Regions from separate parts of the Streptomyces sp. NPDC048331 genome, predicted to be linked through region 3. Evidence: riboswitches for the same ligand, from Rfam matches in the RefSeq annotation. Region 3 holds a riboswitch; each other region holds the start of a gene.

Region 1 (7,439 bases), on a different contig from region 3:
GCGCACGTGGTGGAGATGCTCGCTTTCGAGGGCCGGGCGGGAGATGCCCGGACCCGGCGTGGCATCGCCTGGCTGCTGGCCGAGCAGGAGCGGAGCGGCGCCTGGTTCGGCCGCTGGGGCACCAACTACGTCTACGGCACCGGCTCGGTGCTCCCGGCCCTGGTCGCCGCCGGGATCGCCCCGGGACATCCCGCGATCCGGCGGGCCGTGCGCTGGCTGGAATCCGTACAGAACGAGGACGGCGGATGGGGCGAGGACCAGCGCTCCTACAAGGACCCGTCCTGGGCCGGGAAGGGCGCCTCCACCCCCTCACAGACCGCCTGGGCGCTGATGGCCCTGCTGTCGGCGGGCGAGCGCGAGGGCAAGGCCGTCGAGCGGGGCGTCGCCCACCTCGTGGAGACCCAGAAGGAGGACGGCACCTGGGACGAGCCGTACTTCACCGGCACCGGCTTCCCCTGGGACTTCTCCATCAACTACCACCTGTACCGGCAGGTCTTCCCGCTCACCGCGCTCGGCCGCTACCTCTACGGGGAACCGTTCGCCCCGGCCGGAGCGCACCCGGCAGCGGCCGGGGAGGCGTGATGTCCGCCGCCGACGGCGACCGGGGCCGCGGGACCGACCCGCTGCTGGTGGCCTGCGCGCTGCGCATCGAGCAGGTGGCGTTGCGCAGCGCCGGGCGCGGCTCGGGTCGCGGGTCGACCGGTGGGCACGTCCTGCTGCGCACCGGGATGGGCCCGCGCGCGGCCGAGCGGGCCGTCGGCCGGGCACTGGAGCGACCGGGGATGGACGGGGCCGCCGTCCTCGCGACGGGCTTCTGCGCCGGGCTGGTCCCCGGCATGCACCCCGGAGACCTGGTCGTCGCCGACGAGGCCCGGGACCCGCGGGGGATCGTCACCTGCACCGGTAGCGCCCTGCTCGCCGAGGCACTGGCCCGGGCCGCGCCCGGCCGGACCGTGCACCGCGGCGCGCTGACCGGATCCGACCACGTCGTCCGCGGCCAGGAGCGCGCGCAGCTGCGCGCCACCGGAGCCGTCGCGGTCGACATGGAGTCCGCGGCCACCCTGTGGACCGCTACCCGGGGCGGTGGCCGTCCGGTTGCGGCCGTCCGGGTGATCGTGGACGCTCCGGAGCACGAGCTCGTCCGTATCGGCACGGTTCGCGGGGGAATATCGGCCTTCCGTGTCCTGCGTGCCGTACTGCCCGCGTTTCATGAATGGCACCGTTCGTTGCTGCTCCCCAGGAGGTGAGCCAGATGGCCATGCCGCTGCGCCAGTCCATCAGGGTCGGGACATATCTTCTCGAACAGAAGCTCCGCAAGCGCGAGAAGTTCCCCCTGATCGTCGAACTGGAACCGCTCTACGCCTGCAACCTGGCCTGTGAGGGGTGCGGGAAGATCCAGCACCCGGCCGGGGTGCTCAAGCAGCGCATGCCGGTCGCCCAGGCCGTCGGCGCCGTGCTGGAGTCGGGTGCCCCCATGGTGTCCATCGCGGGCGGCGAGCCCTTGATGCACCCGCAGATCCACGAGATCGTCCGACAGTTGGTGGCCAGGCGGAAGTACGTATTCCTCTGCACCAACGCGATGCTGCTGCGCAAGAAGATCGAGAAGTTCACCCCTTCCCCGTATTTCGCCTTCGCCGTGCACATCGACGGTCTGCGCGAGCGCCACGACGAGTCGGTGGCCAAGGAAGGCGTCTTCGACGAAGCGGTCGCCGCCATCAAGGAGGCGAAGAAGCGCGGGTTCCGGGTGACGACCAACTCCACCTTCTTCAACACCGACACCCCGCAGACCATCATCGAGGTGCTCAACTACCTCAATGACGACCTCCGGGTCGACGAAATGATGATCTCTCCCGCCTATGCCTACGAGAAGGCGCCCGACCAGGAGCACTTCCTCGGCGTCGAACAGACCCGAGAGCTCTTCAGGAAGGCCTTCGCGGGCGGCAACCGGCGGCGCTGGCGGCTCAACCACTCCCCGCTCTTCCTGGACTTCCTGGAAGGGAAGGCCGACTTCCCCTGCACGGCCTGGGCCATTCCGAATTATTCCCTCTTCGGTTGGCAGCGCCCCTGCTATCTGATGAGCGACGGATACGTACCGACGTACCGCGAGCTCATCAACGACACCGACTGGGACAAGTACGGCCGCGGAAAGGACCCGCGCTGCGCGAACTGCATGGCGCACTGCGGCTACGAGCCCACCGCCGTCCTCGCCACCATGGGCTCCCTCAAGGAATCCCTGCGCGCGGCCCGGGAAGCGGTCGCCGGCAACCGGGACACGTCGGCATGACCGGGCGGTCACGGGAGGAAGGGGGCGGCCGGGGCCAAGGCTTCGACCTCGGCGCCCTACTGGCCGAGCGCGGCGCCGAGCGGTACGAGCTGCACGCCCGGCACCTCAACCACCAGCTGCCCCGCATGCTGCACACCATCGGCTTCGACAAGGTCTACGAGCGGGCCGAGGGCGCCCACTTCTGGGACGCCGAGGGCAACGACTACCTGGACATGCTGGCCGGGTTCGGGGTGATGGGCCTCGGTCGGCACCACCCGGTCGTGCGCCGGGCCCTGCACGACGTCCTGGACGCCCAGCTCGCCGACCTCACGCGCTTCGACTGCCAGCCGCTGCCGGGACTGCTGGCCGAGAAACTGCTCTCGTACAGCCCGCACCTGGACCGGGTCTTCTTCGGCAACAGCGGCACCGAGGCGGTGGAGACCGCCCTGAAGTTCGCCCGGTACGCCACCGGGCGCCCCAGGATCCTCTACTGCGACCACGCCTTCCACGGGCTGACCGCGGGCTCCCTCTCGGTGAACGGGGAGAGCGGGTTCCGGGACGGCTTCGCACCGCTGCTCCCCGACACGAGGATCACGCTCGGGGACCTCGCGGCCCTGGAGCGGGAGCTGAAGCGCGGGGACGTGGCCGCCCTCGTCGTCGAGCCGATCCAGGGCAAGGGGGTCCTGGCCGCCCCGCCCGGATTCCTGCTCGCCGCGCAGGAGATGCTGCACCGGCGGGGCGCGCTGCTCATCGCGGACGAGGTGCAGACCGGCCTCGGCCGCACCGGCGACTTCTACGCGTACCAGCACGAGCCGGGCGTGGAGCCGGACCTGGTGTGCGTGGCGAAGGCGCTCTCGGGCGGCTACGTCCCGGTCGGCGCGACCCTGGGCAGGGACTGGATCTTCAAGAAGGTCTACTCGTCCATGGACCGGGTGCTCGTGCACTCCGCGAGCTTCGGTTCCAACGCCCAGGCCATGGCGGCGGGCCTCGCGGTCCTGTCCGTCATGGAGGACGAGGAGGTCGTGGCGAACGCCCGGGTCATGGGCGACCTGCTCCGCGGGCGCCTCGCCGCGCTGGTGGACGAGTACGAGCTGCTGCACGAGGTGCGGGGGCGCGGGCTGATGATCGGCATCGAGTTCGGCCGGCCGTCCTCGCTGGGCCTGCGCAGCCGGTGGGCCATGCTGCAGGCGGCCCGCAAGGGGCTCTTCGCGCAGATGGTCGTGGTGCCCCTGCTGCAGAAGCACCGGATCCTCACCCAGGTCTCCGGGGACCACCTGGAGGTGATCAAGCTGATCCCGCCGCTGATCGTGGACGAGGAGGACGTGGACCGGTTCGTGGGCGCCTTCCGTGAGGTCATGGACGAGGCGCACGGCGGGTCCGGACTGATCTGGGACTTCGGCAGGACGCTGGTGAAGCAGGCCGTCGCCACGCGCTGACGGCCCACCCACCCCGTGGCGGAACCGGTCCGGCCGGTCCCGCCCGCGTCAGACGAGGAGCCGGTCGCGCAGTCGGTCGAGGGTCTCGGGCGTCAGCCCGAGGCCCTCCGCCAGATAACGGTCCACCCCGCCCCAGACCTCGTCGATGGTGTCGAAGGCGGCCACCAGGTACTCGGCGCGGGCGTCGAAGAGCGGCGCGAGCAGCTCCATCACCTCAGGGGAGCGGGCGCTCGCCGACTCGTCGGTGCGGCGTACGCGATAGCGGCGGTGCGGGGCGTTCGACTCCAGGTAGTCCCTCACGATCGCCGCGCGCTCGACGCCCAGCGCGAGCAGGGTGACGGCGATCGACAGGCCGGCCCGGTCCTTGCCCGCCGCGCAGTGCATGAGCGCGGGGACGCTGTCCTCGGCGAGGGCGTGCACGACCCGACTGTGCTCGGCGGTGCGCTGCCGGATGATCCCGCGGTACGAGTTCGACATCCGGGCCGCGGCCTTGCCGTCGCCCAGGATCTCGCGGAGCTGCACGAGGTCGCCGTCGCGGACCAGCCGCCAGAACTCCCGCCCGTCCGCCGGGTCCGAGAGCGGGATGTTGACGTTCCGGACGCCGGGCAGCTCGACGTCCGGCCCCTCCAGCGCGTGGTCGGCGCCGTTGCGGAAGTCGAAGATGGTGTGGAGGCCGAGTGAGGCGAGGAAGTCTGCATCACTTTCGGTGGCATGTGCGAGATGTCCGCTTCGGAACAGTCGTCCCGTCCTGACCGTTCGTCCGTCAGAAGTCGGCAATCCGCCCACATCGCGGAAATTGCGCACTCCGGACAGCTCCGGCTCCTGTATCTGCTGGGTCAAAGCGATTCCTCCGCCACGTCGTGGGCCCTCTGTCCGAATTACACTACTTGGCGCCAACTTGCCATATCCGGAGGCGAGATCGGGCGCGCCCCCGTGAGCCAGATCATACGGTGACCGTGAGTGCCTGATCGTCGAAGGCGAATGGCCCCGTCGGGGCGGCTGTTGGCGGTGCGGAATGGACGGAGGGTGACGGTAATTCCGTCGGTCCCTCATGCCTGTGATTCCGTCAGGGAATTCACGGCTTGTTCCGTGTGGCCGCAAGGGATTACCTTCGCGATCGATCCGGGTGGACCGCCAAATCCTGCCGCCTCCCGGAAACCGCATCCGACCTATTCGCGCGGCAGGAGCGGGGGAACCAGGTAAGCCGCTGTTCCGGGGATCTTTTCTCCGGGACGGCTCGGGGTGAAGTCGTTCATGTCTCGTACAGGTGCGGCCGGACATCTCCAGTCCGAACCCGACAGCTCACCTCGCAGGCGCCGGAGAGGAATTCGTCATGCCTGCAAAGGGTAAGCACCGCCGTCCCAAGTCCCTTTCCCTTTCCCGCGGCTTCGCCGTCGCCGGAACCGGTGGCGCGGCCCTCGCCCTGCCGCTGATCGGTGCCGCCGGCGCCCACGCTGCCGGCGCCCCGACCGCAGCCCCCGCGGTGACCCCCGCGGTGGCGACGCAGGCCCCCCTCGCTCTCCGGTCGGCGCCCGCCGCCGCCGTGCAGTCCGCCCCGACCGTCTACACCGTCGTGCCGGGCGACTACCTCTCCAAGATCGCCGCCGAGCGCCACCTGGCGGGCGGCTGGGAGCAGCTGTACGCCGACAACCGCGAGGCCGTCGGTGGCAACCCGTCGCTGATCCACCCGGGCCTGAAGCTCCACCTCGGCGGCCCCGGCGAGCCGGCTCCGTCCGAGGCCGAGGCCGAGGCCGCCCCGGCCCCCGAGGCCGAGCCCGACGCCGCGCCGGCCGAGCAGGCCGCGCCGAAGCCGGTCCGCGAGCAGGCCGAGCGGGCCGCCCCGGCGCAGCCGGAGGCCGCCGCCGAGCCCCAGGCCGAGGCCCCGGCCGCAGCGCCGCGGTCGGGTGCCTTCGTGGCCCCGGTCGGCGGTGGCATCTCCACCCAGTACAAGGTCGCCGGCAGCATGTGGTCCTCCGGCTACCACACCGGTGTCGACTTCATCGCGAGCATGGGCACCACCGTCAAGGCGGTCGGCGCGGGCACCGTGGTCTCGGCCGGCTGGAGCGGCTCGTACGGCAACGAGGTCGTCATCCGGCACGCGGACGGCAAGTACTCCCAGTACGCCCACCTGTCCCAGCTCTCCGTCTCCTCCGGCCAGAGCGTCACCGCCGGGCAGAGCATCGGCCTCTCCGGCTCCACCGGCAACTCGACCGGCCCGCACCTGCACTTCGAGATCCGTACGACCCCGTCCTACGGCTCGGACCTGGACCCGATCGCCTACCTCCGCTCCAAGGGCGCGAGCCTCTGACGGCACCCGCCGTCGAACCACCGACACGCGTGAGGCCGGGACCCGAGGGGGGTCCCGGCCTCACGTGTACTTATTCCTTATCCCCCGCGTGGTAGAGATCACGGTCCGTCAACCCCTTATTACGTTGGCGTAGGTTGCTTGCGGGAGTGAAGGATGGTGTCCCGTGGCAGCGACGACGACCAAACTCAAGACCATCGGCTCGTACGCGGCGATCGGGGACAGCTTCACCGAGGGTGTGGGGGACCCGGGACCCGGGGATTCCTATCTCGGCTGGGCGGACCGGCTCGCCGTGCTCCTGGCCGATCAGCGCGAGGAGCATGACTTCCGGTATGCGAATCTGGCGGTGCGGGGGAAGCTCCTCGACCAGATCGTGGCCGACCAGCTCCCGAGGGCCAAGGCCCTCGCACCGGACCTGGTGACCTTCTGCGCGGGCGGCAACGACATCATCCGGCCCGGGACCGACCCGGACGACGTGGCGGAGCGGTTCGAGGCGGCCGTGGCCGACCTCACCGGCGCCGTCGGACTGGTCATGATCACCACGGGCTTCGACACCCGGGGCGTACCGGTGCTCAAGCACCTCCGCGGCAAGGTGGCGACGTACAGCGCCCATGTCCGCGCCATCGCCGACCGCTACGACTGCCCGGTGCTCGACCTCTGGTCGCTGAGGTCCGTACAGGACCGGCGGGCCTGGGACACCGACCGGCTGCACCTCTCGCCCGAGGGACACACCCGGGTCGCGCTGCGCGCCGCCCAGGTGCTCGGCCTGGACGTGCCGGCCGACCCCGACCAGCCGTGGCCCCCGGAGCGGCCGCGCGGCTCGGTGGACGTGACCCGGGACAACATCCAGTGGGCGCGCGAGCACCTCGCGCCGTGGATCGGCCGACGGCTGCGCGGGGAGTCCTCCGGTGACCACGTGGAGGCCAAGCGGCCGGACCTGCTGCCGCTCTAGTGCTGTCCGGGACGCTCCCCGGCAGGTGCGGGAGCCGGAAGCGGAATCCTTCGGGGTCGGTGTGCGTTGGGATGGTCGTAGAGCGACGACCGTCCTGACCCCATCCTCCCTGGAGGCGCTTTGACCGGCTCCCGTCCCTTGCGTCCGCGGCTGCGTGCCCTGCGGCCCGAAGCCTTCGGTGCGGACCCGTCCGGTGCCCGGCTGGAGCGGATCCGCCGCTCGCCGAACTTCGCCGACGGCGTCTTCCAGAACCCGGTCGGGGCCCGGAATCGGCCCTCGGGTTCGATGGCGGAGTTCGCCAAGATCTACTTCCACCGGGAGCAGCGGGTACGGCGCAGCCCCGCGGCGCCGATCCCGGTCCACCCGACGACCCTCGCGGACCTGGCGAAGCCGCCGGTGAGCGGCCTGCGGCTGACCTGGATGGGGCACTCCAGCGTGCTCGCGGAGATCGACGGGCGCCGGGTGCTGTTCGACCCGGTGTGG
Region 2 (7,439 bases), on a different contig from region 3:
CCGGTGGGCAGGTCGGGGCCCGGCACGAAGCGCATCAGCGCCTCCAGGTCCGCCTGCGGGTACCGGATCAGATGGCGGGCGGCCGCGATGACCTCGCCGAGGTTGTGCGGGGGCATGTTGGTGGCCATGCCGACGGCGATGCCGGACGCGCCGTTGACCAACAGGTTCGGGTAGGCGGCGGGCAGGGCGACGGGCTCCCGCTCCTGACCGTCGTAGTTGGCGGTGAAGTCGACGGTGTCCTCGTCGATCGACTCCGTCATCAGCGACGTGGCGTCGGCCATCTTGCACTCGGTGTAGCGCATCGCGGCCGGCGGGTCGTCGTTGCCGAGCGAGCCGAAGTTGCCGTGGCCGTCGACCAGCGGCAGCCGCATGGAGAAGGGCTGGGCCATGCGCACGAGGGCGTCGTAGATCGACGCGTCACCGTGCGGGTGGAGCTTGCCCATGACCTCGCCGACGACACGGGCGCACTTCACGTAGCCGCGGTCGGGCCGCAGGCCCATCTCGTTCATCTGGTAGACGATGCGCCGGTGCACCGGCTTCATGCCGTCCCGGGCGTCGGGCAGGGCGCGGGAGTAGATCACCGAGTACGCGTACTCGAGGAAGGAGCCCTGCATTTCGTCGACGACGTCGATGTCGAGGATCTTCTCCTCGAAATCCTCCGGCGGCGGGGTCTTCGTGCTGCGGCGGGCCATCGCTGCGCGGCTCCTTAACCAAAATGGGGTGTGCTGGCTGTCGGGTGGGGTGTCTCGTCGGGTCTGACGGGGTCTGACGGGGTCTGACTGGGTCTGACTGGGTCCGGCGGTCTTGTGGTGTCCGGCGAGGGTACGACGCGGACCATTGTGGCCCGACGCACCGACAACGCCGACTCCGACCCCGGGGGTCCCCCGGACGGAGTGCGCGGGAGTGACCCGGGAACTTATCCGGCGGTCGGCGCGCTTGCATACAGTGGCAGGTCGATAAGAAATCTCTGCATCGCGATCGAAGGGACCACATGCCCATGGGTCACACGGCCACAGCCCAGGCCGGCTCCGGCGGCCTGACAGCGACCGAGCACCGGCTGGCCAACGGCCTGCGCGTGGTGCTCTCCGAGGACCACCTGACCCCGGTCGCCGCGGTCTGCCTCTGGTACGACGTCGGCTCGCGCCATGAAGTCAAGGGACGCACCGGCCTGGCTCACCTCTTCGAGCACCTGATGTTCCAGGGGTCGGCGAGCGTACCCGGCAACGGGCACTTCGAACTGGTCCAGGGCGCCGGCGGTTCCCTCAACGGCACCACCAGCTTCGAGCGCACCAACTACTTCGAGACGATGCCGACGCATCAGCTGGAGCTCGCGCTCTGGCTGGAGGCGGACCGGATGGGGTCCCTGCTGGCCGCCCTGGACGACGAGTCCATGGAGAACCAGCGCGACGTCGTCAAGAACGAGCGCCGCCAGCGCTACGACAACGTCCCGTACGGCACGGCCTTCGAGCGGCTCACCGCCCTGGCCTACCCCGAGGGCCACCCGTACCACCACACCCCGATCGGCTCCATGGCCGACCTGGACGCCGCCTCCCTCGAGGACGCGCGTACCTTCTTCCGCACGTACTACGCGCCCAACAACGCGGTGCTGTCGGTCGTCGGGGACATCGACCCCGAGAAGACGCTCGCCTGGGTCGAGAAGTACTTCGGCACCATCCCCGCGCACGACGGCAAGCAGCCGCCCCGCGACGGCTCGCTGCCCGACATCATCGGGGAGCAGCTGCGCGAGGAGATCGTCGAGGAGGTCCCGGCGCGTGCGCTGATGGCCGCCTACCGGCTGCCGCACGACGGCACCCGAGAGTGCGACGCCGCCGACGTGGCGCTGACCATCCTGGGCGGCGGCGAGTCCTCGCTGCTGCACAACCGGCTGGTACGCCGCGACCAGAGCGCCGTCGCGGCCGGCTTCGGCATGCTGCGCCTGGCCGGGGCGCCCTCCCTGGGTTGGCTGGACGTCAAGACCTCCAGCGGGGTCGAGATCCCCGCCATCGAGGCGGCCGTGGACGAGGAGCTCGCGCGGTTCGCCGCCGAGGGCCCGACGGCCGAGGAGATGGAGCGCGCCCAGGCGCAGCTGGAACGCGAGTGGCTGGACCGGCTGAGCACGGTCGCCGGCCGCGCCGACGAACTGTGCCGCTTCGCGGTGCTGTTCGGCGACCCGCAGCTGGCGCTGACCGCCGTCCAGCGCGTCCTGGACGTCACCGCCGAGGAGGTGCAGGCCGTGGCCGCGGCCCGCCTGCGCCCGGACAACCGCGCGGTGCTCGTCTACGAGCCGCTCGCGGCCGACGGGTCCGACCAGCACGACGAGTCCGAGGGCTCCGACGAGAACGAGGGGGCGGAGCAGTGAGCGACACGGCAGCCGTCACGATGACCTTCCACCCGCAGCCGCAGGCCGGCGAGCCGCAGCCGTGGGCCTTCCCGGCCCCCGACCGCGGGCAGCTGTCCAACGGGCTGACCCTGCTGCGCTGCCACCGGCCGGGCCAGCAGGTCGTCGCGGTCGAGGTCAACCTCGCCGCCCCGCTGGACGCCGAGCCCGAGGGCCTGGACGGCGTGGCGACCATCATGGCGCGGGCCTTCTCCGAGGGCACCGACAAGCACTCGGCCGAGGAGTTCGCGGCCGAGCTGGAGCGCTGCGGCGCCACCTTGGACGCGCACGCCGACCACCCGGGCCTGCGGGTCTCGCTGGAGGTGCCGGCCTCCCGGCTGCCCAAGGCGCTCGGCCTGCTCGCCGAGGCGCTGCGCGCCCCGGCCTTCGCCGACGCCGAGGTCGACCGGCTGGTGCGCAACCGGCTCGACGAGATCCCGCACGAGCTCGCCAACCCGCAGCGCCGCGCGGCCAAGCAGCTCTCCAAGGAGCTCTTCCCGGCCGACCTGCGGATGTCCCGGCCGCGCCAGGGCACCGAGGAGACCGTCGCCCGGATCGACTCCGCCGCGGTACGCGCCTTCTACGAGGCCCACGTACGCCCCGCCACCGCCACCGCGGTGGTCGTCGGCGACCTGACCGGCATCGACCTGGACGCCGTGCTCGCGGACACCCTGGGTGCCTGGACGGGCAACACCGCCGCCGCCCGCCCGGTGCCGCCGGTGACCGCCGACGACACCGGCCGCGTGGTCATCGTGGACCGGCCCGGTGCGGTCCAGACGCAGCTGCTGATCGGCCGGATCGGGGCGGACCGTCACGACCGGGTGTGGGCGGCCCAGGTGCTGGGCACGTACTGCCTCGGCGGCACCCTCACCTCGCGCCTGGACAAGGTGCTGCGCGAGGAGAAGGGGTACACCTACGGCGTGCGCGCCTTCGGCCAGGTGCTGCGCTCCACCGCCGACGGCAAGGGCGCCTCCATGCTCGCCATCAGCGGCTCGGTGGACACCCCGAACACCGGACCGGCGCTGGAGGACCTCTGGAAGGTGCTGCGCACCCTCGCCGAGGGCGGTCTGACCGACGCCGAACGCGATGTCGCCGTGCAGAACTTGGTGGGCGTGGCCCCGCTGAAGTTCGAGACGGCCGCCTCGGTCGCGGGCACCCTCGCCGACCAGGTCGAGCAGGAACTGCCGGACGACTACCAGGCGCAGTTGTACGCCCAGCTCGCCGCGACGGGCACCGTGGAGGCGACCACGGCGGTCGTTCAGGCCTTCCCCGCGGACCGGCTGGTCACCGTCCTGGTGGGCGACGCGGCGGTCATCGAGGAGCCCGTACGGGCCCTTGGGATCGGCGAGGTCTCGGTCGTCTCCAACTGACGGTCGGGTGACGGCCCCTTGAGGGCCGGCCGAGGCTTTCGGCAAGGGGTTCTGGTGACTTGTCACCAGAACCCCTTTTGTCCGTTTAGTGGTGAGGTTGCTTGTATGCGGTGTGGCGTACGCAACAAAAAGCCGTGTCTGTTTGGCGATTGACTGATGATCCGCCTAGCGTCGGCCGTGCTGTTCGTCAGTTGTGCCCGCCGCACCCGCGGCACCGGACAGCGATCGCCGAGTCCCCGTCAGGCGCGAGCCTGGGGAGCCGGGGACCCACATGAGTCCCTGGGGTGAATCGGACCCCCTCGCAAGAGGAGGCCCGTAGGAGACCTTCCTGCTCCGAACCCGTCAGCTAACCCGGTAGGCGAGAAGGAAGGAAAGGATCAAACCCTTCATGGCGTTTGGCAGTCGTCCCGCTGGTACCGGTAAGCACCGTGGCTCCAGCCGTCTGAGCAAGAAGACCGCCGGTTACGCCGGTATCGCCGCGATCGCCACCACGGGTGTCGTCGGCTCCCTCGCCGCCCCGGCCTTCGCCGCGGACAACCACAGCAGCACCATCGGCCAGGACAACGGCCTCGGTGCCGTCGTCGTCGCCGAGGACCTTGCGGGTGACATCGCCGACCAGGCCGAGTCCCAGCACCGCGTCGCCGAGCAGGACGCCGTCAAGGCGCAGGCCGAGGCCGACGCGAAGCAGCGGGCCGCCGAGGCCAAGCGCATGGCCGAGGCCAAGGCGAAGGCCGAGCGCGAGGCCGCCGAGCGCGCCGCCCGCGAGGAGGAGCGCAAGCGCCTCAACACCTTCGTCGCCCCGGTGGACGGCTCGTACGTCAGCACGCAGTACCACGCGGGCGGCGGCATGTGGTCCTCCGGCAGCCACACGGGCATCGACTTCCACGCCGCCTCCGGCACCTCGGTCCACGCGGTGGGCCTGGGTACCGTCGTCGAGGCCGGCTGGGGTGGCGCGTACGGCAACAACGTCGTCATCAAGCACAACGACGGCACCTACACCCAGTACGGGCACCTGTCCTCGCTGAACGTCTCCGTCGGCCAGCAGGTCACCCCGGGCCAGCAGATCGGTCTGTCGGGCTCCACCGGCAACTCCAGCGGCCCGCACCTGCACTTCGAGGCCCGCACGGGCTCGCAGTACGGCTCGGACATCGACCCGATCTCGTACCTCCGCTCGCACGGCGTCGGTCTCTGACCTCACGCCCCGCGCCTCGCGCCGCTTCACCGAAGACCCCGGCTCTCCGAGTCGGGGTCTTTGTTTTTGCGCCTTCGTGCAAATGTTTCGTATTTCCGGCCGCTCTCGGAAATTATCGTGTGTTGCAATAGGGTCGCAGCACGCGCATGTGCGTGCAATGACGCTGCAGTCGGAAATAGGCGGAGGTTCGGTCTTGCGTATTCCTGCGCACGCGGTATGCACGGCGATCCGCGACGACATCGTCTCCGGGGTGTTCGAGCCGGGCGGCCGGCTGACCGAGGAGGTGCTGGCCCGCCGGTACGGCGTGTCACGCGTCCCGGTGCGCGAGGCCCTGCGGACCCTGGAGTCGGAGGGGTTCGTGACCACGCGGCGCCATGCTGGGGCGTGCGTGGCCGAGCCGACCGAGCAGGAGGCCGCGGACCTGCTGGAGCTGCGGATGCTCCTGGAGCCGCTGGCCGCCGCGCGAGCCGCCCGACGGCGCACCGACGCACACCTCAAGGTGCTGCGCGGACTGGTCAGGCTGGGGCAGGAACGGGCCAGGCGGGGCCAGGGGGAGGATCTGCGGTCCCTGGGCGGATGGTTCCACGAGACGCTCGCCCAGGCCTCCGGCAGCCCGGGGCTGATCGCGCTGCTCACGCAGATGCGGCACAAGATCGCGTGGATGTACGTGGTGGACGCGCCGGCCCGGCCCGTGGAGTCCTGGGCGGAGCACGGTGCGGTCGTGGACGCGGTGGCGCGCGGCGACGCCGAACGGGCGCGGGCGCTGACCGCGATCCACGCCGACCGGGCGGCGGGGGCGCACCGGCTGCGGCTCCGCCCGGCGGTGAGCACTTCGCAACCTGCCGTAAACATGTCGGGCGGCCGGCATTAACAGGAGCCGTATACAAAGGTTGGGATCGCATGGATTCGTTGCGCGACAGCCTATCGGTTCCATGTCGGGTAAATTCCCTGCGCGGAATTCCTACGGGGCTGAATTCGGTGTGCGCCGCACCCGATCAGGGGCCTTTTCCCGTCGGGCGGAATTTCTCCGTGTCCGTTTCCCGCAAAACGCCCGGCAGGGAACGGCGGCCGCCGGCCGGTCCCCGCGCGTACCCGCCGCCCGGTGGGGGCCGGGTTCGCGGAACGACGAAGCCGCGGCTCCCGGATCGGGGGCCGCGGCTTCGCGCGTGAGGTCGAACCCGAAGGGTCAGACGGTCTCGGGGAGCTCCTCGAGACCCTCGGCGACCAGCTTCGCGAGGCGGTCGAGCGCGGCGTCCGCACCCTCGGCCTCGGAGGCGAGGACGATCTCCTCGCCGCCCTGGGCGCCCAGGCCCAGGACCGCCAGCATGGAGGCGGCGTTGACGGGGTCGCCGCCGGACTTCGCGATGGTCACCGGGACGCCGGAAGCGGTCGTCGCACGGACGAAGATCGAGGCGGGACGAGCGTGCAGGCCCTCGGCCCACCCGACGTTGACGCGGCGCTCTGCCATGGTGATGCCCTTCAGGTTCTTACGGTTGTCTAGACCAGTCTCTCACGGCGTCCGGAATGCTCGGACCTACCCGAGGCCAGAATTTTCCGCCGCTCGACCTCCCCCAGCTTGCCCTGATTCGTCCCGTCCTGCCTCGGCGCCGCGCGAGCGCTCCACGGCCTGATCCGGCCGTAAGGTAGGCACATGACCATCGAGTCGGACCCCTCGTACCCGGCCCACTGGGAAGCCGATGTCGTCCTGCGCGACGGCGGCACCGCCCGGATCAGGCCCATCACCACCGAGGACGCGGGCCGGCTCGTCAGCTTCTACGAGCAGGTCTCGGACGAGTCGAAGTACTACCGCTTCTTCGCCCCTTACCCCCGGCTCTCCGACCGCGACGTGCGCCGCTTCACGCACCACGACTACGTGGACCGGGTCGGCCTCGCCGCGACCATCGGCGGGGAGTTCATCGCCACCGTCCGCTACGACCGCATCGACGCCGCCGGTCGGCCCGCCTCCGGACCCGCCGACGAGGCCGAGGTCGCCTTCCTCGTCCAGGACGCCCACCAGGGCCGCGGGGTCGCCTCCACGCTGCTGGAACACATCGGCGCGGTGGCCAGGGAGCGCGGTATCCGGCGGTTCGCCGCCGAGGTGCTGCCCGCCAACACCAAGATGATCAAAGTCTTCACGGACGCCGGCTACCAGCAGAAGCGCAGCTTCGAGGACGGCTCCGTGCGCCTCACCCTCGACCTCGAACCCACCGCCGAGTCCCTCGCCGTGCAGCGCGCCCGCGAACAGCGCGCCGAGGCCCACTCGGTGCAGCGACTGTTGGCCCCCGGTTCGGTGGCCGTCGTCGGAGTCAGCCGCTCCGGCGGGGGCGTGGGCGCCGCCGCACTGCGCAACCTGCGCGACAGCGGCTTCCACGGCCACCTCTACGCGGTCAACGAGGCCGTCACCCGCGACCTCCTCGACGGCGTGCGGGCCTACCCGACCATCGAGGCCATCGGCGCCCCGGTCGACCTCGCGGTGATCGCGGTCCCCGCCGACCGGGTC
Region 3 (7,439 bases):
CGCGTTCGGACCGCCGAGGTAGCGGAAGAGCGGAAGGTCCGAGGCCTCGGACGCGGCGTGCGCGACGGCCAGGGACACGCCGAGGATGGCGTTGGCGCCGAGCGAGCCCTTGTTGTCGGTGGCGTCCAGGTCGAACATGGCCTGGTCGATCAGCCGCTGCTCGGTGGCGTCGTAGCCGACGAGCTCCGGGCCGATCTGCTCGATGACGGCGAGGACGGCCTTCTCGACACCCTTGCCGAAGTAACGGTTGGGGTCACCGTCACGCAGCTCGATGGCCTCGAATGCACCGGTGGAGGCGCCGGACGGAACTGCAGCACGGCCGGTGCTGCCATCGTCGAGGCCCACCTCGACCTCGACCGTGGGGTTGCCTCGGGAGTCCAGGATTTCCCGGGCTACGACGACGTCGATGGACGGCACGAGCATCTCCTTCTGGGATGTGACGCTGAGTGTGCGGTGGCATGTCAGGCCGTGGGATGGCCTTGCCGCCTAGAGCCTAACCGGCTCCGGGCACTCGACCGCCCGACCGCCCGGACCCTGGGACGAAAAAGGGACCGAATACCCCTCTTCCGGGACATAGGGTCGCTTGATCATCGGGCTACTGGGCCGAACGCGGCACCGCCCGGCGCGTGAGGCACGCGCCGGGCGGTGGGAATCCTGCACGGTGTCAGCTGACGCCGCGTACATGTTCCCGCGGTGCTACCGCGGTGTTCAGCTGAGCTTCAGCTTCTGACCCGGGTAGATCAGGTCGGCGTCCACGACGATGTCCTTGTTGAGCTCGAACAGCTGCTGCCAGCCGCCCTTGACGCCGTTGGCCTCGGCGATGGTGCCCAGGGTGTCGCCCGACTTGACCTCGTACGAGCCGTTGCCGGTCTTCGGCGCGACCGGAGCCTCGGCGCGCTCGGAGCGGGTGGTCGGAGCCTCGGGACGCTTGGTCTCCTGCTTCGGCGCGACCTTGGTCTCGGTCTTCTTGGTCTCGGTCTTCTTCGTCTCGGCCTTCGGCTTCGGCTTCGACTGCGGCTTGGAGGCCGGGGCCTCGGCGCCGCCACCGGCGTAGGAGGAGTTCGACAGACCCTTGCCGCAGGACGGCCAGGCGCCCTTGCCCTGGCTCTTGAGGACCTTCTCCGCGACGGCTATCTGCTGCGCCTTGGTGGCCTGGTTGGCCTGCGGGGCGTAGGACTTGCCGCCGAAGCCGGACCAGGTGGAGGGCGAGAACTGCAGGCCGCCGTAGTAGCCGTTGCCCGTGTTGATGGCCCAGTTGCCACCGGACTCGCACTGCGCGACCTTGTCCCACTCGGACGAGGTGGCGGCGCTGGCGGTGCCCGCGGCCATCAGGGGGGCGGCCACGGCCACACCGGCGACACCGGCGAGCGTGACGATCCGGACAGACCGCTCGATTGCAGTACCGCGACGGTGCTTGCCCTTGCCGGAAAGCAGCATGGAGTTTCTCCTCACCGACGCCTACGAGGTGAGCTGTCGGGTTCGGGCGAGTGAGTTGCCCGGCCGTGCGACCTAGCGCACGTCTTGACCCCAAGCCGGTGGCGTGACCGTCTCTCAACGGCCGCTCCCGGCACCTACCTTGGTTCCCCCGCTCCTGCCTTCGGCGCTTGACGCGACGACTGTTCCCCCCGTCCGCCGGCAGGATTCGGCGATGCGGTCGAAGGAGCTCGCGGTGGCGAGCGATTCAGAAGGTAGACAGGTCTCTCCCCGATGTTCAACGAGCAACATCGGGGAGAAACGACCCCTACTTGCGTCCCTCGCAGGGGTGTTTGCGCAGGTGAGGGCAGGGTTTGCGCAATGCCCTGGGCGAGACACGCCAGTTGACCGGAAGAGACACATGTCTCACTTACAGAAATCCGACATTCGACTCTTTCCGGATAACTGAACTGTCCTTATTGCGGGGTTAGATCCAGGTTCTGACCCGGCTTGATGAGGTCGGCGTCCTCGCCGATGACCTGCTCATTGGCCTGGTAGAGACCGTTCCAGCCCCCCTTTACGCCCTTGGCAACCGCGATGGTCGCCAGGCTGTCGCCCGCCTGGACCGTGTAGACGGGGTTCGACGAGGCGTCAGGCAGAGCCGACGGGTCGGCCTCCGGCGCACCGCGGTGCTTGCCGTTGCCCTCGACCGGAGTGGCACCGGTGGTCTGCGGGACCACCGGGGTCACGGGGGCCGTCGGGTCGACCGGGGGCAGCCCCGGCGTGACGGGCGCGGTGGTGGGCGGCGCGGTCGGGTCGACCGGCTGCGTCGGCGCCGTCGGGTCGACGGGGGTCGGCGTATCGGTCGGGTCGCCCGGCTGCACCGGGGCCGTCGGGTCGACCGGGGGCGTCGTCGGGACGTCCGGGGCGGGCATGACGGGCAGTCCGATGGACGGGGCGTCGGGAATGAGGAACGGGGTGCTGGACGGGCTCGGGTCCGGGGCCGGGGTCGGGGATCCGTAGTCCGTGGACGGCTTGCTGCCGCCGGTCGACGGAACGGCGTCGTCCGGGCGGGACGGTGCGGGAGTCAGCGGGCCCCGGCCGCCGGGCAGACCGGGGTCCACCTGTGCGGCGGGGCTCTCCTTGACCAGGCCGGCCGAGGCCGCGCACAGCGGCCACGCCTGCGGCCCTGTCGAGCCCAGCACCCGCTCGGCCACGGCGATCTGCTGCGAACGGCTCGCCAGGTCGGGGCGCTCGGCGAATTCGAGCCCGCCGGCGCTCTGCCATTCCTCCTGGGTGAACTGGAGTCCGCCGTAGGCGCCGCTGCCGAAGTTGGCGCTCCAGGAGCCACCGCTCTCGCACTCGGCGACCTTGTCCCATGTGGACGTGTCGGCGGCGGTGGCGCTGGTGGCGGCCAGCAGAGGCATGGCCAACGCGGAGCCAGTGACACCGGCTGTGACGACCAGCGCGGGGACCTGGCGGGGGCGTCTGTGACGGCCGTTCCCGGAGAGCATGAGGGATCACCTTTCGCATAACAGCGGGGTAACGGCAGAACCTAGCGGCCTTCGAACGATTGTCACAAGTTCAAGCCGGATCTGACTTTTAATCAGGTTTCGCGCAAGTGTTTTGAGCCGCGAATCGAACGGGAAGAGTACGTAGCCCTCGCATGATCAACCCACCACGCCAGCGCAGGTCTTGGGGCGGAACAGCCAGTTCCAGATCAGGCAGACGCGTCAGCAAAGTCGCGAGCGCGGTCTGCCCTTCAAGTCGTGCGAGCGGAGCACCCAGGCAGTAGTGGATGCCGTGCCCGTATCCGAGGTGCTGGTTGTCGGTCCGGGAGAGGTCGAGGGTATCCGGCTCCGCGAAGCGCTCCGGATCCCGGTCGGCGGCCGCGAGGACGACCAGGACCGGGTCACCCGCCTCGATCCGCATGCCGCCGAGCGTCAGCGACTCGGTGGCGAACCGCCAGGTGGCGAGTTCCACCGGGCCGTCGTACCGCAGCAGTTCCTCGACCCCGGTGGCCAGCATTCCGCTCTCCCCGGCGGCGAGGGAGCGCTGGAGGCGCTCGCGCTGGTCGGGGTTCATGAAGAGGGAGTGGACCCCGTTGCCGATGAGGTTCACGGTGGTCTCGAAACCGGCGAAAAGCAGGATGAAGGCCATGGCGGTGGCCTCGCCCTCCGTCAGATGGTCCCCGTGGTCGCTCGCCCGGATCAGGTCGGAGATCAGATCGTCGCCCAGATCATCCCTTTTGCGGTGAATGAGTTCACCGAGGTAGGTCCGCATCTGCTTGACCGACCGGGCCACCCCGCCGCGCGGACCGCCGCCGTGGCGGATCATCATGCCGGCCCAGTCACGGAAGTCGTCCTGGTCCTCGCGCGGGACCCCGAGCATGTCGCAGATGGCATAGATGGGGAGCGGGAAGGCGAACTCGTGAATGAGATCAGCCTCACCTTTCGCCGCGAAGGCGTCGATCAGGTGGTCGGTGAGCGCCTGCACCCGCGGGGCGAACTCGGCGACCCTGCGCGGGGTGAACGCCTTGGACACCAGCCGCCGCAGCCGGGTGTGGTCCGGCGGGTCGATGTTGAGCAGGTGCGTCATCAGCTCCGCCTTGCGCTCCCCCGGGATCCCGGTCCTGCCCTTGGCGTGCGCGGGCCCCGCGTGATGCGCCGGATTCTTGCTGAGCCGCTGGTCGGCCAAGGCCTGGCGGGCGTCGGCGTACCGGGTGACGAGCCAGGCCTCGACTCCGCTGGGCAGCTTGGTGCGGTGCACCGGGGAGTGCTCGCGCAGCCAGGCGTAGGCCGGGTAGGGGTCGGTCGCGAACTCCCAGTCGAAGAGGGTGGGGCCCTCGGTGGAAGAGGTGTCCGCGGTGGTCTCGGCGGGGGTTCCGGAGGTCTGCTCGTGCACCTGACGACCGTATCCCGGCGCCGAACCCCCATCCGATATAGGCGGTTCGTCGCGGCTGTCCGTAGATCGGCCATCCCTTGACCTGAACTTCTCCGGCATTCCTACTTTCGGTTTTGTGGATGTCAGGATCTTGAAGAGCAGTTTCGCGGTGGTGGAGCGACGAGCCGAGCACGCCGTCAAGTTCTTCTACTCCCACCTCTTCTGGCACAACCCCGGCATCCGCGCCCTCTTCCCGGACTCCCCGCACGACATGGAACGCCAGCGTGACCGGCTCTTCGCCGCGCTCACCCACCTGATCGCCCACCTCGACGACGAGACCCTCGGCCCCTACCTGCGCGACCTGGGACGCGACCACCGCAAGTTCCTGGTCCGCCCCGAGCACTACGCGGCCGTCGGCGCCAGCCTGCTCGCCGCGCTCGCGGAGACCTCCGGCGCGGCCTGGACCCCGTCCGTCGAGAAGGCCTGGGCCGAGGCCTACCAGGTGATGGCCGACGCGATGACGGCCGCCGCCGACACCGGCGAGGACCCGCCGTGGTGGAACGCGGAGGTCGTGCGGCACCTCCAGTACGGAGATGACATAGGCGTCCTCACGCTCCGGCCGCACGTCCCCTTCCCCTATCTCCCCGGCCAGTACACGAGCGTGAGCAGCGAACGCCTCCCGACGACCTGGCGCACCTACTCCATCGGTAATGCCCCCCGCCCCGACGGCACCCTCGATCTGCACGTCAGCCGGGTCGACCGGGGCCGGCTGAGCACCGTCCTGGTCCGCGAGACCCGGCCGGGCGACGTGCTGCGGCTCGGCGCCGCCGGCGGGCAGCTGACCTTCCGCCGCGCGGACCGCCCGGTCAGCCTGATCGCCGCCGGCACCGGTTGGGCGCCGATCCGGGCCCTGGTGGAGGATCTCGCGGAGCGCCCTCCCGATCAGGACGTACGGCTCTTCGTGGTGGCGCGGGACGGCGCGCACCTCTACGACCGCCCGCTCATCGACGCGTACGCCGCCCGCTGCGGTTGGCTCGCCGTCACCTACATCACGCCCGCGCCCGGGCAGCACCGCAACCAGGCCACCGACCGGCTCGCGACCGCGCTCGGCCACCGGGGACTGTGGCCGGATCAGGACGTCTACCTCAGCGGTCCGCCGCAGTTCGTCGACGAGACCGCCCACCTGCTCCAGGAGCTGGGCGCCTGCCCCGGCCGCCTCTTCCACGACGCGCTACCGGCCCGCGGCCCCGGGTACGGGGAGCGGCCGCTGGGCTTCGGCGAGTGGTTCCTGGACCGCCCGGCGCCGCACTGGCTGGACCCCTCGGCCCGCGCGCCCAGGGAGTACTAGGAGAAGGGCGGGCCGCTACCGGCCCGGACCCGCGAGGCCCTCGGCCGCCCGGATCGCGTCGCGGTAGGCGCGGGCCGCCGCGCGCAGCGCGGTCTCGGGGTCGATCCCCGCCGCCTCGGCGCGTGCCGCGAGCTCCAGCAGCTCGTACCCGATGCCCTCGCCGCGGGGCAGCTCCACGGCCACGCCGCCCGTACGGGCCCGGCCCGCGAGCTTGGCGGCGAGCGCCAGACCGGGCTGGCCGACCGGGATGCCGTCGGTGACCGATTCCCGCCGCTTCTCCACCGCCTTGGTGCGCTGCCAGTGCGCGCTGACGTCCTCCGGGGTCTCGGCCTTCGCGTCGCCGAAGACGTGCGGGTGCCGGTGGATCAGCTTCGTGACGAGCGCCCCGGCCACGTCGTCGATGGAGAAGGCCTCCTCGCCGTCCTCGCCGTCCTCACCGTCCTCGCCGTTCCGGCCGGCCTCCTCGGCGATCCGCGCGTGGAAGACCACCTGGAGCAGTACGTCGCCGAGCTCCTCGCGCAGCTCCTCGCGGTCCCCGTCCTCGATGGCCTCGACCAGCTCGTACGCCTCCTCGATCGCGTACTTGGCCAGGCCCCGGTGGGTCTGCCGGGAGGTCCACGGGCACTCGCGCCGGACCCGGTCCATCACCTGGACCAGGTCGAGCAGGCGGGCGCCGGGCAGGTCGTACGAGCCCGGCAGGAGTTCCAAATCGGGCATGGAGACCCGGCCCGAGCCGGCCAGCCGGGCCAGTCCGTCGGTGAGCCGCTGGTCGCCCTCGCCACTCGGGAGCACCACGACCGTACGGCCGCCCGCGCAGGCCTCGACCAGCGCGTGCGCGTCCGGGCTCTCGAACGCGACCTCGATGCCCGCCTCCCGCAGATACGGCAGCTGCGGGTGGCCGGGGTCGGCGCACAGCACCCGGTCCGCGGCGTGCAGGGTCTGCCACGCCGGCCAGGACAGCACGCCGGGGGCGACCCGGTGGCTGGTGGTCAGCAGGACGATGCGGCCCGTGGGCTCGTCGGCGTCGGGGGTGGCGGTGGGTACGGAGTGGTCGGTCACCCTCCGAACCTACCTCCGACGCGTCGGCCCACGGCCCGGGGGGACCCGGAGCGTCAGGCTCCGGCGGGCGCCGCCTCGGGCCGCGTCCGCTGGTCGATCCAGGGCGTCTGCCCGGTGCCGAGCTTGATCTCCTTGGCGTCCCAGGCGCCGTAGCGCGGGTTCACCTCGATGTGCAGGGCCTCGACGGCGGCGCGGGCCGGCTCCTCCAGCTTCCCGGCTCCGTACTTGGCGGTGAGCGCCGTCAGGAGCACCCGGTCCCGGAGGAAGCGGTCGACCTGGCCGGGGGCCATGGCCCCCTTCTGCAACAGCAGTGCCTCGAACTGCTCGTTGCCGCCGTTCTCCTCGACGTACGCCTTGCGTTCGTCCTCGATGTTCTTCGGGGTGGCCGTGAGCCCCGCGGTGTCGGCCATCTTGTCGATGATCCGGCTCTGGAGGAGGGCGTCGAGCTTCTGCCGTTCCAGGTGGGGGGTGCTCGCGATGAGTTCGGCGGCGGCCTGCCCGGAACGGTTCTGCGCCGCTCGGACGTCGTTCACCTGGGCCTGGAGCGCGGAGGTGGTGATCCGTTCGCCGCCCACGACGGCCGCGGTGCCGGGGCGCGGTTCGCCCGAGCAGGCGGACAGCAGGGGCGCCGCCAGCAGCAGGGCGGCGGAGACGGAGAGCGCTGTGCGACGGTGCAAAGGAGCCTCCAGGGCCGGGAGATTGTGCGTCGGTGCACAAAGGGCCGTGCGGTGATCGA

What was found. A riboswitch is a leader RNA that binds a small molecule or an ion and turns the genes downstream of it on or off. The one in region 3 is predicted to bind cyclic di-AMP.
Positions count from the first base shown of each region.
Region 1: another riboswitch for cyclic di-AMP. It lies ahead of ACGFYY_RS12550 (peptidoglycan DD-metalloendopeptidase family protein); the one in region 3 lies ahead of ACGFYY_RS31810 (transglycosylase family protein).
Region 2: another riboswitch for cyclic di-AMP. It lies ahead of ACGFYY_RS13975 (M23 family metallopeptidase); the one in region 3 lies ahead of ACGFYY_RS31810 (transglycosylase family protein).

Region 1 covers NZ_JBICYT010000006.1:162,822-170,260, forward strand. The annotation lists gene shc (squalene--hopene cyclase) at 1-582, shown strand, start outside; gene ACGFYY_RS12530 (1-hydroxy-2-methyl-2-butenyl 4-diphosphate reductase) at 582-1,247, shown strand; gene hpnH (adenosyl-hopene transferase HpnH) at 1,253-2,284, shown strand; gene ACGFYY_RS12540 (aspartate aminotransferase family protein) at 2,281-3,699, shown strand; gene ACGFYY_RS12545 (tyrosine-protein phosphatase) at 3,748-4,539, opposite strand; cyclic di-AMP (ydaO/yuaA leader) riboswitch at 4,832-5,028, shown strand; gene ACGFYY_RS12550 (peptidoglycan DD-metalloendopeptidase family protein) at 5,033-6,007, shown strand; gene ACGFYY_RS12555 (SGNH/GDSL hydrolase family protein) at 6,171-6,956, shown strand; gene ACGFYY_RS12560 (MBL fold metallo-hydrolase) at 7,077-7,439, shown strand, end outside.
Region 2 covers NZ_JBICYT010000007.1:215,115-222,553, forward strand. The annotation lists gene ACGFYY_RS13960 (DNA topoisomerase (ATP-hydrolyzing) subunit A) at 1-692, opposite strand, end outside; gene ACGFYY_RS13965 (M16 family metallopeptidase) at 998-2,359, shown strand; gene ACGFYY_RS13970 (pitrilysin family protein) at 2,380-3,747, shown strand; cyclic di-AMP (ydaO/yuaA leader) riboswitch at 3,964-4,123, shown strand; gene ACGFYY_RS13975 (M23 family metallopeptidase) at 4,136-4,939, shown strand; gene ACGFYY_RS13980 (GntR family transcriptional regulator) at 5,133-5,810, shown strand; gene ACGFYY_RS13985 (HPr family phosphocarrier protein) at 6,126-6,407, opposite strand; gene ACGFYY_RS13990 (GNAT family N-acetyltransferase) at 6,591-7,439, shown strand, end outside.
Region 3 covers NZ_JBICYT010000030.1:7,981-15,419, reverse strand. The annotation lists gene eno (phosphopyruvate hydratase) at 1-423, opposite strand, end outside; gene ACGFYY_RS31810 (transglycosylase family protein) at 709-1,437, opposite strand; cyclic di-AMP (ydaO/yuaA leader) riboswitch at 1,441-1,613, opposite strand; gene ACGFYY_RS31805 (transglycosylase family protein) at 1,890-2,927, opposite strand; gene ACGFYY_RS31800 (cytochrome P450) at 3,016-4,317, opposite strand; gene ACGFYY_RS31795 (globin domain-containing protein) at 4,448-5,644, shown strand; gene ACGFYY_RS31790 (nucleoside triphosphate pyrophosphohydrolase) at 5,660-6,703, opposite strand; gene ACGFYY_RS31785 (SurA N-terminal domain-containing protein) at 6,757-7,380, opposite strand.